4 regions of the Bacillus pacificus genome follow, and region 4 is predicted to be linked to each of the others. Evidence: riboswitches for the same ligand, from Rfam matches in the RefSeq annotation. Region 4 holds a riboswitch; each other region holds the start of a gene.

Region 1 (4,219 bases), 1.4 Mb from region 4:
AAGCTCTTATATTTTTGAGAATATACACCAATCGGTTCTAAATGAATCTTTCCTGCTACTTCAAAATCATATTTTTTATCTTTCATTTCTTTTTCTAAATACGGAATGTGCTGGAAGTAGTTTGCATCTAAATCCTTATCCGCTAACGATTTATTTGGTAATACGTAGTCTTGGAATTTTTTCACTTCTAACTCAATTCCTTTTTTCTCTAATAAAGGTTTAGCCTTTTCTAAAATAACCGCATGCGGTACGTTAGAAGCCCCCACAACAAGTTTCTTTTCATCTTTATCTTTTCCGCCACAAGCAGCTAGCCCCAAAATTGAAGTTGAAATCAGTGCTGTAAGTAATAATTTTTTCATTTGAAACATCCTCCCGTTTTTTATTATCGTTTATCTATTCGAGTCGTTACACGATCACCAATCCACTGAATGAAAAATACAACTAATAATACACAAATTGTCGCAACGATTGTTACGTCGTTATTTCCTCGTTGGAATCCTTCTAAATAAGCAAGTGTTCCAAGACCACCAGCACCAACAACTCCCGCCATTGCTGTATAGCCCACTAAAGCAATTGTCGTAACCGTAATACCAGATACTAACGCTGGTAACGATTCTGGAATTAACACTTTCAAAATAATTGTGCTTGTTTTTGCTCCCATCGCTTTTGAAGCTTCAATTACACCTTTATCAATTTCGCGAAGTGCAATTTCAACCATTCTTGCATAAAATGGTGCCGCTCCAATAATTAAAGCTGGAAGTGCTGCACTCGCTCCAAGAATTGTTCCAAGCAAAATCTTTGTGAATGGAATTAATAAAATGATTAAAATAATGAACGGTATCGAGCGGAAAATGTTTACGAAAGCTCCAATCGCTGTGTTAACCGCTTTGTTTTCCCATAAATTATCTTTCGCTGTCATAAAGAGTAACAATCCTAAAATGAGTCCTAAAACAAATGTGGCAAGAGCGGCGATTGCCGTCATATATAACGTTTCACCAGTTGCTTCTAACATTTGATTCCAATCAACATTTGTGAGTAACTTATCCATGTGCAATCACCTCCAGCTCTACTTGATCTTGATGTATTCCCTCTATTGCTTGCTGAATCGCTGTTTCCTCACCATTTAAATGAACAACTAAACTACCGTAAGAGCCGTTATTCGTTTGTGCGATATTTCCTTGCAAAATGCTAACTTCTATATCACTGCGTTGCATTAATCTTTGAAGTACTGGTCTTTCTACCGCTTCACCGATAAACTGCAAACGAACTACTTTTCCATCTGGATATTTTTCAATTAAACTTTCAATCGTTTCATTTGTATCTTCAGAATCCGTTAACTGCTGTACAAATCGTTTCGTAATGTCTTGCTGCGGATTACGGAACACATCAAGTACTGGACCTGTTTCTACAATCTTCCCTTTTTCCATTACTGCAACACGATTACAAATCTTTCGAATTACGTGCATCTCATGTGTAATGAGTACAATCGTTAAACCAAGACGTTTATTAATATCTAATAATAGATCTAAAATTTGATCTGTCGTTTCTGGATCAAGAGCTGACGTTGCTTCATCACATAAAAGTACTTGCGGATTGTTAGCTAAAGCTCTCGCAATACCAACACGTTGCTTTTGTCCTCCGCTCAGCTGAGATGGGTACGCGTCTCCTCTTCCTTCTAATCCAACAAGATGGATTAACTCATCCACGCGTTTTCTTCTCTTCGCCTTATCAACACCTGCAATTTCAAGTGGGAACTCAATATTTTCACGTACAGTTCGTGACCAAAGTAAGTTGAAGTGTTGAAAAATCATTCCGATTTCTTGCCTTGCCTTACGAAGTTCGCTTCCTGTAATCGCTGAAATGACGCGATTTGCAATTGTAATTTGGCCTGAAGTTGGTTTCTCCAACTGATTGAATAATCGAATTAAAGAACTTTTTCCAGCGCCACTATATCCGATAACACCAAATATCTCACCTTTCTCTATTTTTAAATTGGCATTATCTACAGCAGTGACATCACCGCTTTTTGCTTTATATATTTTCTTTACATTCTCTAATAGAATCATGGTGTATCACCCCTTTTTTGTTTGGATCGACTCCGCAATTTTTTATGTTTAATGCGTGTAGTCCACCGTTATCACTACTTTTATTATTTGAATGTCCTCCACATTCAAACAACAAAAAAACCTTTCTGCCTTAGAGAAGCAGAAAGGTTTATGTGCATATATAACAACATTATCCCTCTCTCTCATCTCTCAAAGCATTTGCTTTGCAGGAATTGGCACCATTTCAACATAAAGTTGACGGTTGCCGGGCTTCACAGGGCACAGTCCCTCCACCTCTCTTGATAAGAGAAATCAGATTACATTTTCGTCTGATTTGTAATTTATGAAATTATCTATATTTTATGAATTGAATTGTATCAATATCCACACACCATGTCAACAGAAATTTTCGCAAAAAATGAAACTTCAGAATTTTAAGCACCTACTGACATCGGTTTACATATATGAAACATCGATTCAACTAATAGCATCGTTCGATACGTTCCCGAATATTGTACACGTCCATCGTTCATTAACATTTGCAATCGTACATTGCCGTTCACCAATTCTTTTACATCTTCTTCATCTACACACACAATTTGCTCTGTTCCTCTTTCTTCTTTCAACAGCTCTATATAATCTCTTGAAATTTGTAACGAACAACTTTCATCTCCAAAGCGGAAATTAACAGTTTTTTCTCCTTGTCTTAAAAGCGGTTCTAAATGATATTGACCATTAGCGTAATTTACAAATGATTGCAGCAAAGAATATAATTTCACTCTAAATCACATCCTTCATATCACTTTCTATTACACATACCATTCCCTCTCACTAAAGAGCAATCCTGTTATTTTCGCTCGACAAATACTGTAACCACCCTGCATCTCGACATATTTCCCGAGAAATATGTCGAGGCGACAAAAACTTTGCCGCCTACTTTAATTCCGTATATAAATATTCAACCGAATGAAATGCGTATATCTTCTTCATCAGTGTCCCATTTTCAAAAACAAGTAAACAAGGTACACTTTCGATCCCATACTCTTTCGCGAAATGCGGAGCATAATTTAAATCTAACATTCCAATTTTCAAACCTTCAATTGTCATCTCAACGACAGTTAACATCTTTTTTGCTAATTGGCATGTTCCACACATTGGAGTATATACATATAACACTGTTTTTTCTTCATTCTCTATTAGAGCTGTAGCTTCGGCTCCTGTCCAGTCAATCACTTCTATCATTCCTTACCGTAAATATTCTGTATAAACGTCAATGTCAGCTCCCCATAATACATTTGCTAAGTGTGAAGATGGCGCAGTTGCCACTTCTCGGTACGAGCGATCAATATAAATATGCTCTGCTTGCGGGAATTCTTTTCGAAATTGTTTCCTTAACTTTTCTCCAGCATCATCAGCATCCACTAGTACATACACTTCCTTATCAAAAAACTGATCAACGAGCTCATCCATTTTCGACAAACCAATTGTACCATTTGTACAAACAATTTCCACCGGTTCCCGAATAATAGATTCAATCTTTCTTCTATCTGATGTACCTTCTACAATAATGACTTTTTCTACATAAACCATATGTCATCACCCGATCACCATATACTATACAACCTTTAACTTAGTATATAGTATATTCGTTATTTTCATGTTGTTTCCTGTTTATTTTTGCAAAAGAAAAGCGGAACCGACTGCTTAGCCCTGTTGGCTAAGGTTCTTTCGCACAGAAGACGCTTTTTGTCTTCTCGTGCGGAAGGTTCTTAGACATGAAGGGCTAGGAGGTGGAGCTGGACAAAGAAAAGCGCAAGCGGCTCGTTCAGATTGCGAGGGGGATGGAGCTTCTGACGTAAAGGCGCTTTTTGCCTTGCAAGAAGAAGCGAAAACAGCTAGAACTATATAAAGCTTAAAACAAAAAAGTTTTTCCAAAAAACGTTCTCCCACACGATAATTAGTATATGATTCTACGTTCATTATTTTACATAAAATAAAAAAGGACAGCACAAAGGCTGTCCTTCAGTCGACTATAATTAGTCTTGGTTTGTCATTTCTGCATATTTTTCAGCAGTTAATAACTTCTCAACTTGGCTTGCATCAGAAAGTTCAACTTTAACCATCCATGCACCCTCGTATGGAGATTCGTTAACAAGTTCTGGTTGGTCACTTAA
Region 2 (4,219 bases), 1.5 Mb from region 4:
TACGACTTTATTACTTGTATAATAAAATTAGAGAGGAAAATTCATATTTTAGAAAGGATTTATTCATGAGCACTATAGAAAAGATTCAAACTTTTATTATTCTTTTTGCTGTTACATGCGGCATCGTACTCGGACAATTTAATTTCATACATATGTATTCAGACAAATTTATTGTTCCCTTCTTATTTTTCATGCTATATGGATTATTCCTCAGCATCCCATTAAAAGAAATAAAAAACGGATTTCACAATTTAAAATTTGCGGGAACAAGTCTTACTATTAACTTTTTATGGACACCTTTACTCGCTTGGGGATTAGGTGCACTATTTCTTTCAGATCATCCCGCACTTTGGGTTGGATTTATTATGTTAATGGTTACTCCGTGTACAGACTGGTACTTAATCTTTACTGAAATAGCGAAAGGAAATGTAGCACTTTCTACTGCGATTTTACCTGTAAATTTAATTTTACAAGTACTACTCCTTCCCATTTATTTATTTTTATTCGCTGGTGTTATGAAGACTGTAGCGGTTTCTGTTTTAGTAGAAAGTATTGTTATCGTAATCGTCTTACCATTTTTACTTGCACACGCTACAAAATTCATTATGAATAAACTGAAAAAAGCTGAAACGCTCGAGAATAAACTCATTCCGTTTTTCAGCTCTGCCCAAATTGTATTTTTAAGTTTAGCAATCGTAGCAATGTTTGCATCACAAGGTAAATATTTACTACAAAATATGAATGTCGTTTTATTATTACTCATTCCTGTTCTATTGTTCTTCATCATTAATTTTGTACTAGGACAATTCATCGGGCGCGTTATGCGTTTATCTTATAAAGATACAGTAAGTCTAAACTTAACAACGTTAGCAAGAAACTCACCTGTTGCACTTGCTATTGCTGTAACAGCTTTTCCAAATGAGCCTCTTATTGCACTTGCACTCGTTATTGGACCGTTAATTGAGCTACCAGTACTTGCTTGTGTTTCACAGGTGTTGTTACTTATTAAGAAAAAACGACAATACGCATAATAAAAAACGTCCCGTAATAGGACGTTTTTTATTTTTGAAAAATTTCATACAACACTTATTTCTTATGTATCAATACAAATGAAATAACCGAAACTACAAACGTAATAATCCCAATAATAATAAATATAATAGACGCGGAAATTGACTCTAGGGAATATCCAGTTATTGCAATTCCTATCGGAGTTGATACTAGTAATAACGAATTTAAGAAACCGAAAAATCTTCCTTGCACTTCATTTGGAATTAACTTTCTATACAACACTCCAAAATATACATTACTTACTCCAAATGCAATTCCTGACAGGAAATAATAAACTGAAAATAATATCAGATTTAACGTCGTACCCATTGCCGCATTAAAAATTCCCATAATCGCAGTACATATAAAAGCAGTCGTAATCGTTTTATATGTACGAATCTTTTTCGTAATAAATGCTCCTATTAAAATCCCTATCGGTGATGCCGCAAAAACTATACTATACCATCGCGTAGAAAGATTCATTTCTCTAACAACTATTACTTGCAGTGAAAGTATACATGCTGCTCCAAGTAAATTAATGACCGCAGCGCTCATTAGTAATGTCTTCAACGATTTGTTACTATTAATAACAGAAAATCCCTCTTTAAAATCTTCATAAAAAGGCTTCTTCTTCTCTACTTTTAATTCACGTGGAATTTTGATTCTCATTAAAATTAAAAATGATACAACAAATGTAATTGCATCTAATAAAAATACTCCATGAAAATTAAAAATACTAATTAAAAAGCTAGCCATTAAAGGAATGGCGACCGATATGATTTGTATTGATATTTGCCTCAGCGTAATCGCCTGTTGAACATGCTTTTCTTCCACATATGTTACTAACGCTGCATTTGAAGCTGAAGTAAATAAAGCACTCCCAATTGAACGTATGATAAGTAAAATTAGTAACGGAATGTATAGCATTTTATTATAAAATGCTATAACTGCAATTAAAATCATAACGATACATCTCATAACATCCGCAATTATCATAAGCTTTCTTCTCGACATTCGATCTGCTAACGTTCCTGTTACAGGTGCAAATAAAATTGCCGCCGTTGCAATTGCAATATTTACCCCCGAAACGAGTGATGGCGAGTTTGTTAAATTCATTACCCATAACGGTAAAACAAGTGTAACCATAGAATTACCTATTAAAGAAATACAACTTGCTAAGAAAAAATAAGAAAAAACTTTATTACTCCATATACTAGAGCTATTCTCTTGTATATTACTAACTTCACTTTTCACTGTACTCTCCCCTCTACTCACATATTCTTCTTCTCCTTCTCTTCGTCACCATCCTTTAAAATACAAAAAACCTTCTTCAAAATAAGAAGAAGGTTTACTTATAACCATCTTCTTATCTTTTAGGACTTTTAGATCCTACAGGATTTAGCACCTTTATATAACATTAGGTTGCTGAGGCTTCGAAGGGCCAGTCCCTCCACCTCTCTTAATAAGAAGTTTTTATTCCATTATCTGAATTTTTTATATATTACATCAAAATGATTTCAATATATTTTTCGATGCAGTTAAAAGAGGATGACATCTATCATCCTCTTTTAACAAATTTGTCGTTACATTAACAGTTCCTTTCTAATTAAAAATTAAAGGAAACGTAAATATAACGAAAGCTGCCCAAAGTCCGTAAATTGGCAAATACTTCGTAACAGCATCTTGGATAGCTGTCGGTCCTGATTTGTTTTGCAAGAAACGCATATAGGAAAACATAATCCAAATGAGATTTGCCCAAATCAGTATGTTTACTCCTAAAACAGCAAGTCTATTAGGTGTAATACCGTAAGAAGAAAGTCTGAATACGATGGCTGACAATGCTACAGTGTCAATAATAAGTGCCAGAACAATTAAGGCGAAATTTATATAATCTGAAATGCTCTTTTTCTCGTCTGAATCACTCTCAACGATAGAAAATATAGTAACAGCCAATACACCAAGGAGTATTCCGTTAAAGGCCATTAGAAAATTACGATCCAAGAATGGATTTTTCCCGACCCAAATTACCGTTATAAGATAAATAAACAATGTGATCAAGACAAGCGGACTAAAAATTTTAGATATGTATGGCGTAATATTTTTAGCAAGTTTAAGATTCAATGATACTAAGTATGCAGCCACTACAGCGAGAGCGGCAGCTCCAAATAAAACAACATTACTAAAATAGAACTCTCCTATATCCAAGTCAACAAAGCTAAATAATCGCATGGTGAATATTGCTAGTATCATTCCACTCACTGCCATGCTCGCATAGAGAAGGCAATATTCTAAATTAAATTTAATATACGCTAATCTTGTACTGCCTTTTGAATATTCATTTCCCGTAAACGCAAGTCCCAATAAGACCCATAGCAATATAGGAAGATGTAAATACGCAAGGATACTGCTGTCTTTATAATTTAATGGCAACATATTGAGATACAACCCGGCAATTAGGAACAACGCTGCAAGGGAATAAATAATACTTTTTTTCGGAGTATTATTGTAAACAAAATAAGCAGCGATAAAGGGAATTACACCAAAAGCCAAGTTAATTGGAGCAATTGCTTCCTGCTCAACAAAGTGGAAAATGATTTTCGTGCTTAGCCCTGCTAAAATAGCTAGCATGCCCATGAATAAGAAACCTTTTTGAAACAGCGATACTTTTTCTTTATTTGCCGTCTCCTTGAAATGTAATCTTTCATACCAAGCAGCTAGAACCTGAGAATCAGGTTTTTCATCCCATGCTTGTGAGAATGACTTTCTAAAAGCTTTCGGGTCTTTTCTATACATTCTCTCCAACTCATGAGGGTTATCCATATTTTCAATAATCAAATTGTGATCGTTCATAGTTTTACCTCCTCTAATAAAAAACAGTGTTGTTACCTTTCTATAAAAAGCACCTCACTGATTTATCACGATATTGATTTTAATACAAAATTTATTGTTTTACAATAAATAATTATCAATTATAAAGATTTTTTTATTGTATATTTTATTTCAAATAAAAATAAATAGCACTCCTTATTCAAAAAAATATCCTATAGTATAGACTTTTTTAAGTGTCTATTCTATAGGATACATTTTAATTATCATATTTTTTTATTTGTTGAAACAACTTAATTCTCAAACACAAAATTAATCTTATTATCTTTCCACTCTAACTTCG
Region 3 (4,219 bases), 1.9 Mb from region 4:
AGAAGAAAAGGCATTGCTTTCCAACACCTTTTCTCCTATCACTATATCATAAGCCTGTTTTATAATATACTACTATTATTTTGTTAACTCTTTCGCTAACGATACATCATTCTTTTCTTTCATTTCACGCTCCAGCTTTGCAATCTTCATATCAAATGTGTCACGTTCATGCTCCTCGTTCATACGAGTTTCTAAGTCGCGAATATGATCTTCAATTTCTTCAAAGCGTAAGAATGGATTATTTTCATCCATTTTATGCATCGCAGTATTCATACGACGATTTGCATGTGCCATATTTTCACGTGCCATTAATTCCATACGTTTTGCGTGCATTTCTTTTAATTTATTTTTCATTTCAGAAAGACGACGCTCTAGCTCATCAATTTGTTCTACAACACCTGCATACATTTCTTCTAATCGAGTTACTTGCCCTTCATAATAAGCTACTTCTTCTAATGCACGCTCATGTAGTTGTAGTTCGCCTGCTTCTTGAGCGATGATCGCTTGCTTAGATCTTTTATTCACGAAATAACGTGCTTGCTCAAGCTCACGAGCAAAGTTAGATTTTAATGTTTTATGACGCTGAATTAACTTCTCAATTTTTGTTATTTCACGCTCACTATCACGTAAATATTGGTTTAACATAGCAATTGGGTTTTTTCTTTCTTTCTCATCTAACACATTATGAAAATCTGCTAAAATTGCATCGCGTACACGTCCGAATAAAGATTGTTTCATTATAATCTTCCTCTCTTCTACTTTATAAATTTGATTTGATTGATTTTATATTAGTTTTTCATTAACTTGTTCCACTCATCTTCAAAGTTGCTATATGGTTTAGAACTTTCTGGAGCAGAATCAACAACTACATCTTTTTCTTTTTTCCACTCACGGTATCCGTAGTATAAAACTACTAATGCTGCTATACCGATTAATGCTGGGGAATGAGAAAGGGCGATGGACAAGCCGATCAAACCAACAATACCCCAAGCTAACTTTCCAAAAAATGATTGTGCTCGCACAAATGATTTATAGCTCCAGTACACAACTCCTGCTCCGATTGCGAATCCTACAATACCAGCAAGACTACCAAGAGCAATTAAAGCTAAAATACCAGCCGCGATAAACGCTAGAAATTGTTTCATCTTGTGCTTGCCTCCCTTCGATTTGATACTCTTATCTTAACTATTTTTTCTTTTTTCCATAACGAGCTTAAGAACCGTTTTTAACTCAGACTTAAGACCGAGTTGCATTCAGCCTTTTGTAAAAACATACGGTAGCATGGGATCGTTCACTCTTTTCCCGCACATAAAAAGCCGTACAGAGAACATTCTCTGTACGGCTTTCGTTACTTTTCATACACTTCATTTTCATTATGCTGTTTTATGATACTCTTTTTTTTCCGCTACTTTAGAAAACCTCGGGAAACCAATTAATATAGAAATGATTCCACATACGCCAACTAAGATTGGATAAAACGCATATGGTAACAGTTCAATTGGAGATAACGCCGCAAATCCTGCTGCTGTTAACATTTGCGCACCATACGGAATTAACCCTTGCACACAGCACGAGAAAAGATCTAATACACTCGCTGATTTACGAGGATCAATTTCATATTGATCTGCAATGTTTTTCGCAAGCGGACCTGTAAAGATAATAGAAATGGTATTATTCGCTGTACACATATTCGTCATACCTACTAAACCAGCTATACCGAACTCTGCTCCTTTTTTTGAACGAATGTTACGCGTTAAAATATTCATTAAATATTGAATGCCACCATTATATTGAATCAATTCGACCATACCGCCAATTAAAATAGCAAGTAATACTAACTCCATCATACCGCCCATTCCAGTCGTTACACTTTTAAAGAAACTCTCTAACGTATAACTTCCATCTAAAAGACCGATAACCCCAGATAGTACAGTTCCACCAGTTAACACGATAAGTACATTCCAACCAAGTAGCGCTGTAATAAGTACTCCTGCATACGGTAAAATCTTTATCCAGTCAAAGCTATGCGTTTTAATCTGCGTATCGCTTCCTAAAGTAATGATTACTAATAGTACAATTGTAATAATAGCTGCTGGTAATACAATTAAAAAGTTCGTTTTAAACTTATCTTTCATTTCTGTTCCTTGTGAACGTACAGCTGCGATTGTTGTATCTGAAATAAATGATAAATTATCACCAAACATCGCTCCGCCAACAACAGTAGCCATCGTAAGTGCAATTGAGATATCAGTTTGCCCACTAATACCTACAGCAATTGGTGCTAATGCAGCAATTGTTCCCATTGAAGTTCCCATCGCTAATGAAATAAATGCTCCTATAACGAAAATGCCAGCTACGATAAATCCTTGTGGTAAAATCGATAACGCTAAGTTAACTGTAGAATCAACGCCACCCATCCCTTTTGCTGTTTCAGAAAATGCTCCTGCCAGTACAAAAATCAGAACCATAATCATAATGTCTGGGTTCCCTGCACCTTTAGCAAATCGTTCCACTTTTACATGAAAACTTTCTTTACGATTCATTGCTAAAGCGACTCCTACAGCAATTGAAATTGCTACAAGTATCGGCAATTTATAGAAATCACCTGTAATAATTCCAGAACCAATAAATAGCGCCAAAAATATCCCAAGTGGTAATAATGCCAAACCATTTCCTCTCGTTTCTTTCAAAGTACCATCTCTCCCTAGTTTCAACCTTTTTCTAATGAATAACAAAAGACCTCTTCCAACGAGAAGAGGTCTTATACATCTATAAGAAACGCTCTTCTCATCTTTCAAGCATATGCTTGCTGGATTTGGCACAGCACTCTGAAATCGAGTCCGCTGCCGAGGCATCGTAGGGCCAGTCCCTCCGCCTCTCTTTATAAGAAGGTTTCATATTTATTTTTTAATAATAATTTCTTCCCTAACTTTACTCGCTTACAAAACAAAAGTCAATTATTTTTTGTATAGATTTTTTTGGTAATTATACAAAAATTTGAATACAATAATCATTTTAACTTTTTGATTTCTTCTTCCAATATTGAAATCCAATAAAATTCACTATTTTTTATTGCAGCTATGATCCATTTCGTAGTGTACCAAGCTAACTCATACTCTTCTTTTGTAACATCGCCACTTTTATAAGCATCCTCTAGCTCATCTTCATCGAGTACATACATTTTACCATTCGGTAATAACACTACATCTAAATATAAATCATCAAAATATGGTAAGCCACAGTCATCTATTTCATATTCTTTCGCCACATCGATATAATATTGCACTAATTTTTTCTGATCATCTAACATAGCTGTAATCGCAAAGTTTTTCCCATCTATGAAATATTGAATCCACGTATACTGATTACCAGCAATACAAAGTTCCTTACCATCATATGCTTTAAAACTAGGTTCTCTCACCTTTTTTATTTCCAGTATTCCTAGCATTCCTTCTTCTATTTGCTTAACAGTATAATCCCTCTCTATTAGTCGCTTCCACGAAGAACCGTCACCATATTTACGTTTCATTTCGTCTGCTCCCTTTCTATATAGAAAAGCCCCCACATATTATGTGAGAGCTTGTTCAAATTATAATTAAGCTGCTTGCTTATTAGAAATTTCTTTCAAGTAGGCTTGTCCTTTTTCAGCGTCATACTGACCTTCCCACTTAGACATAACTACAGCTGCTAAAGAGTTACCTACAACGTTAACTGCTGTACGGGCCATATCTAAAATACGGTCAATACCAGCAATAAAGGCTAAACCTTCAGCTGGAATACCTACTGTACCAAGTGTCGCTAATAATACAACGAATGATACGCCAGGTACACCCGCAATACCTTTTGATGTAAGCATTAATACAAGTAATAATGTAATTTGTTGTGTAATAGATAAATCAATACCATACATTTGTGCTAAGAAAATAGCCGCAATTGCTTGATATAAAGTTGATCCATCTAAGTTAAATGAATAACCTGTCGGAATAACAAAAGATGTAATTGCCTTTGGACAACCAAACTTCTCCATTTTCTCCATGATTTTTGGTAAAACTGTTTCTGAACTTGCTGTAGAGTACGCTAAGATCAGTTCATCTTTTAAAATCTTAAAGAATTGGAAAATGTTAATTCCAAATATTTTCGCTGTAAGTCCTAATACGACTACAACGAAGAAAATCATTGCCCCGTATACTACAATTAATAATTTCCCTAATGGAATTAA
Region 4 (4,219 bases):
CATTTGTATTTCGTTCGTTTTATGGTATATACTGGATAATAGGGAGAGGTTACGTAAAGGTTACAATTCTATCAAACTCAAACTTTTATGTAAATATGTATAGACATTTGGAAAAGAAAAGAGTAATTTATATAGAGTAAAAAATAACTTGTAACAATTTATAAATATATTGTAAAATGATTGTAACAAAACATACATAAAAATGAAATAATACATAAAAGTAGTATTGGGGAAAAGGGGAGAGTATATTGTTCCGTAAAGTAAAGGGTATATTAGTTGGGGTTTTATGTGTAGCTGTAGTGAGTGGCTGTGGTACAAAAGTAAGTGATGTTGCATTAGTAAGTGATATTGGTGGCCACACGGTAGAGGCTAAAGCAGAAGTACAGGATTCTATTAGTTTAGTAGATGGTCGTACAGGTACGGAAGTGAAAAAGCTAGATTTGTCGAGTCTAGGTTATTTTGAAGATGAAGCGAAATTTAAAAAATCAGTTGAGAAGGTTGCTAGGGAAGTTGGAAAAAATGTTGACAAAAAGATGGTCCCTTCACGTCTAGGATCTGATGGAAGTTGGCAAGAAGGGAAACCTTCTTATGAATTAATGGAAAAAGAATTAGTAGATAAATTATTAAACGTAGGTATGTGGGATTCTTCCTATCAATTACCTATTGTTGAGAAGAAGCCTACTGCAACATTAAGTGATGCGCAAGGAAGTGGTACGGTAATTGGTAGATATGAAACGAATTTAGGTGGCTCAACAGGTGGCCGTATTGAAAATATTCGTTTGTCAGCAGCGAGCATAAATGGAGTTGTATTAGCAAAAGGAGACCGTTTCTCTTTCAATGCATTAATTGGTGATACAACGCCAGATAAAGGATATCAATTAGGAAAAGAAATTGTAGATGGTAAATTAGTAGATGGATATGGCGGTGGTGTTTGTCAAACATCATCAACATTATACAATGCAGCAGATCAAGCTGGTTTGAAAATGGTAGAGAGAACAACACATTCTAAAACGGTAGGTTACGTTCCACAAGGAAGAGATGCTACAATTGCATATCCATACTTAGACTTAGTGTTTGAAAACACGAATGATGCACCTGTGAAGCTTTATATGGGTATTCAGGGCGGAAAGTTAGTTGCTGAAGTACATAAAATGCGATAAGAATCATAATCTAGAAAAAGCCATTATTTCTACTAACAATAGAAATAATGGCTTTTTCTGTGTAGTTTATCCAGTATTAGTGATACATTTCAAGACTAGGTGAATGTGAGGAACAAGATGTTTGGGAATTTATCCGGCTTTAATGGGCAGTAAGACCCCCCACCTCAAAATTCAGCGAAAGCAAAGAAGGTTAGGTGGGGGATGAAGAAACCCCCCACTGATTAAAGTTTCACTTTATCGAATTTAATTCTTAGTTTTCCTATTGACATTATTAGTTATTAATTGTATTCTTCATAATAACAACTAAATAAATGGAAAAATTTATTAGTTTTCTTATCAAGAGAGATGGAGGGACTGGCCCGATGAAATCTCAGCAACAGGCTATAAAAGTACTGTGCTAAGTCCAGCAAACGTATGAAGCGTTTGGAAGATGAGGGGAAATGGATTAACATTCAACTCTTCTTATATGTGTAAGAAGAGTTTTTTATTTAGAGAGGGGGGATAGAGTGAAGTTTGATGTAACGTATTTTTTAGAAAGTTTTCCGCAATTATTTAAGTATGTATACATAACTTTAGGAATTACTGTAGTTTCAATGATTATTTCTTTTGTTATAGGGATAGGTTTGGCGATCATAACGAAAAACAAAACGAAATTTCTATATTCTATTGCAAGAGTATATATATCTTTCTTTAGAGGAACACCTTTATTAGTTCAATTGTTCGTGTTGTATTTCGGATTGCCGCAAATATTCCCAACCTTTACAGTACTTACAGCGATGCAAGCGACTTTAATTGGTCTCAGTTTAAATAATGCAGCGTATTTGTCAGAAATTATTCGAGGTTCATTAAATGCTGTCGAATCGGGACAAATGGATGCTTGTTTATCAGTTGGAATGACAAAGGCGCAAGCTATGCGACAGATTATCTTTCCGCAAGCTATTCGGGTTGCGGTACCGTCACTTGGAAATAATTTTGTTGGATTGTTAAAAGAATCTTCGTTATCTTTTGCACTTGGGGTGGCTGAAATTTTAGCGCAAGCGAAAATGTTAGCGGCACAATCGTATCGTTATATGGAAAGTTACTTAGCGGTAGCGATTGTATATTGGATTATTACAATCGTAATTAGCTGGGGACAGAAAAAGTTAGAAAAGAAACTTGATGCACCGTATTTGTAACAAGGATGAGGTGATATGTGTGATTGAGATAAGTGATTTGTATAAATCTTATAAGAGTAATGAAGTACTAAAAGGAATCTCACTTACTGTCGGTAAAGGGGAGGTAGTAGTCATTATTGGACCTTCTGGTTCAGGTAAATCGACACTATTAAGATGTTTAAATTTATTAGAACAACCAGAGGGTGGAAGTATTAGAATTGAAGATTTAGAGATTCATGTGAAGAAGCTTTATAAAAAGGAAATAATAAAATTACGCCAAAAAACAGCAATGGTTTTTCAAAACTATAATTTATTTAAAAATAAAACAGCATTGCAAAATATTACAACGCCATTAACAGTTGTACAGAAAAAAAGTGAAGAAGAAGCAAAAAGAATAGCAAGAGAAATATTAAAACAAGTAGGTTTAGCTGAAAAAGAAAATTTCTACCCAACGATGTTATCAGGTGGGCAACAACAAAGAATAGGTATTGCTAGGGCAATGGCTTTAAATCCCGCTGTATTATTGTTTGATGAACCGACTTCTGCACTTGATCCAGAATTAGTGAACGAGGTATTGCAAGTCATTAAGGATTTGGCAAGGCAGCATATAACGATGGTTATTGTCACACATGAAATGAATTTCGCAAAAGAAGTAGCGGACCGTATTATATTTATGGCTGAAGGCATTATTGTAGAGCAGGGAACGCCAGAAGAAATTTTTCGGAATCCACAAAATGAGCGTACGAAAAAGTTTTTACGACAATTGAATGCTTCAGAAGAAGGCAATCATTTCGTTATTTAGGAGGAAAAATTATGAGGAAATCATCATTATTACTAACATTGGCATTAACAGTATCGGTTGGGCTTTTATCTGCTTGTGGTTCAGATACAGCGAGCAAAAAAACAGATGAAAAAGTAGTGAAAGTTGGGACGTCTGCAGGTCGTAGTCCATTTATTTTTAAAGAGGGTGAGAAAGTAAAAGGCTTTGATGCTGAAATTATTGAAGCGGCTGCTAAAAAAGCTGGATATAAAGTTGAATGGAACGTTTCTGATTTTGAAGGATTATTCGGTTTATTAGACTCGGGTCGTATTGATACAATTGCAAATGAATTATCGGTTTCTCCGGAAAGAAAAAAGAAATATGACTTTTCAATTCCATATGTTTATTCAGGATCTGTTTTCGCGGTGAAGAAAGATAATAATACAATTAAATCGATAGAAGATCTAAAAGGAAAGACTGTAGGTGTGGGGCTTGGTACAGCCGGGGAACAAGAATTAAAAGCTTTAAATAAAAATAATGCTTTTACAATTAAAACGTTCTCAGAAGATCCAACAGCAGAATTGAATGAAGTGGGACTTGGTCGTGTAGATGCTTACTATAATGATAAAGTGCAAGTAGAAACAACAATTAAAAAGGCAGATTTAGATAATGTGAAAGTAGGATTTGGTCCACTTAAATGGGGAGAGATTGCATTTCCATTTGCTAAAAAGAGCGAAAAGTTAGAAGATATAAATAAAGCATTGAAAGAATTAGAACAAGATGGGACATTAAGCGAAATATCAAAAAAATGGCTGAAAGTTGATGCTACAAAAAAACAAAATTAAAGTATGTTCGTTGAATGTGGCTATTGTCCATCAACTTATATAAAAATAAAAGGAAATTGGGGAGGAAGTTACTCATGGTACAAATTCATCCAAAAACACGTATTGGTCATGTTGAATTTAAGGTGTTAAATTTAGAACGTCAAATTGCTTTTTACGAGAATGTTGTAGGTTTAGAAGTAATTAAGCAAGAGGGGAATAAAGCGTATTTATCTGGAAAAGGTGGAAAGAACACGTTACTTGTTCTTGAAAAGTTAGAGGACGGGGTACTGCAAGAGCCGCGTACGACTGGTATATATCATG

The links. A riboswitch is a leader RNA that binds a small molecule or an ion and turns the genes downstream of it on or off. The one in region 4 is predicted to bind S-adenosylmethionine.
Region 1: linked by a shared signal. The riboswitch ahead of LMD38_RS01885 (methionine ABC transporter ATP-binding protein) and the one ahead of LMD38_RS09470 (amino acid ABC transporter permease) in region 4 are both predicted to bind S-adenosylmethionine.
Region 2: linked by a shared signal. The riboswitch ahead of LMD38_RS17115 (MFS transporter) and the one ahead of LMD38_RS09470 (amino acid ABC transporter permease) in region 4 are both predicted to bind S-adenosylmethionine.
Region 3: linked by a shared signal. The riboswitch ahead of LMD38_RS19175 (Na+/H+ antiporter NhaC family protein) and the one ahead of LMD38_RS09470 (amino acid ABC transporter permease) in region 4 are both predicted to bind S-adenosylmethionine.

The regions. Positions count from the first base shown of each region.
Region 1 is NZ_CP086328.1:389,848-394,066, reverse strand. Features, by position in the region: gene metQ (methionine ABC transporter substrate-binding lipoprotein MetQ) at 1-359, opposite strand, end outside; gene LMD38_RS01890 (methionine ABC transporter permease) at 383-1,048, opposite strand; gene LMD38_RS01885 (methionine ABC transporter ATP-binding protein) at 1,041-2,066, opposite strand; SAM riboswitch class I at 2,246-2,354, opposite strand; gene LMD38_RS01880 (hypothetical protein) at 2,480-2,824, opposite strand; gene LMD38_RS01875 (thioredoxin family protein) at 2,979-3,287, opposite strand; gene LMD38_RS01870 (toprim domain-containing protein) at 3,291-3,635, opposite strand; gene gcvH (glycine cleavage system protein GcvH) at 4,082-4,219, opposite strand, start outside.
Region 2 is NZ_CP086328.1:3,278,237-3,282,455, forward strand. Features, by position in the region: gene LMD38_RS17110 (arsenic resistance protein) at 66-1,031, shown strand; gene LMD38_RS17115 (MFS transporter) at 1,087-2,304, opposite strand; SAM riboswitch class I at 2,414-2,519, opposite strand; gene LMD38_RS17120 (DUF4153 domain-containing protein) at 2,653-3,900, opposite strand; gene topB (DNA topoisomerase III) at 4,170-4,219, opposite strand, start outside.
Region 3 is NZ_CP086328.1:3,696,976-3,701,194, forward strand. Features, by position in the region: gene LMD38_RS19165 (PspA/IM30 family protein) at 76-738, opposite strand; gene LMD38_RS19170 (lmo0954 family membrane protein) at 789-1,145, opposite strand; gene LMD38_RS19175 (Na+/H+ antiporter NhaC family protein) at 1,374-2,690, opposite strand; SAM riboswitch class I at 2,785-2,890, opposite strand; gene LMD38_RS19180 (ribonuclease FAU-1 family protein) at 3,011-3,529, opposite strand; gene gltP (glutamate/aspartate:proton symporter GltP) at 3,596-4,219, opposite strand, start outside.
Region 4 is NZ_CP086328.1:1,822,153-1,826,371, forward strand. Features, by position in the region: gene LMD38_RS09465 (VanW family protein) at 249-1,160, shown strand; SAM riboswitch class I at 1,491-1,597, shown strand; gene LMD38_RS09470 (amino acid ABC transporter permease) at 1,667-2,335, shown strand; gene LMD38_RS09475 (amino acid ABC transporter ATP-binding protein) at 2,355-3,116, shown strand; gene LMD38_RS09480 (amino acid ABC transporter substrate-binding protein) at 3,128-3,919, shown strand; gene LMD38_RS09485 (VOC family protein) at 3,994-4,219, shown strand, end outside.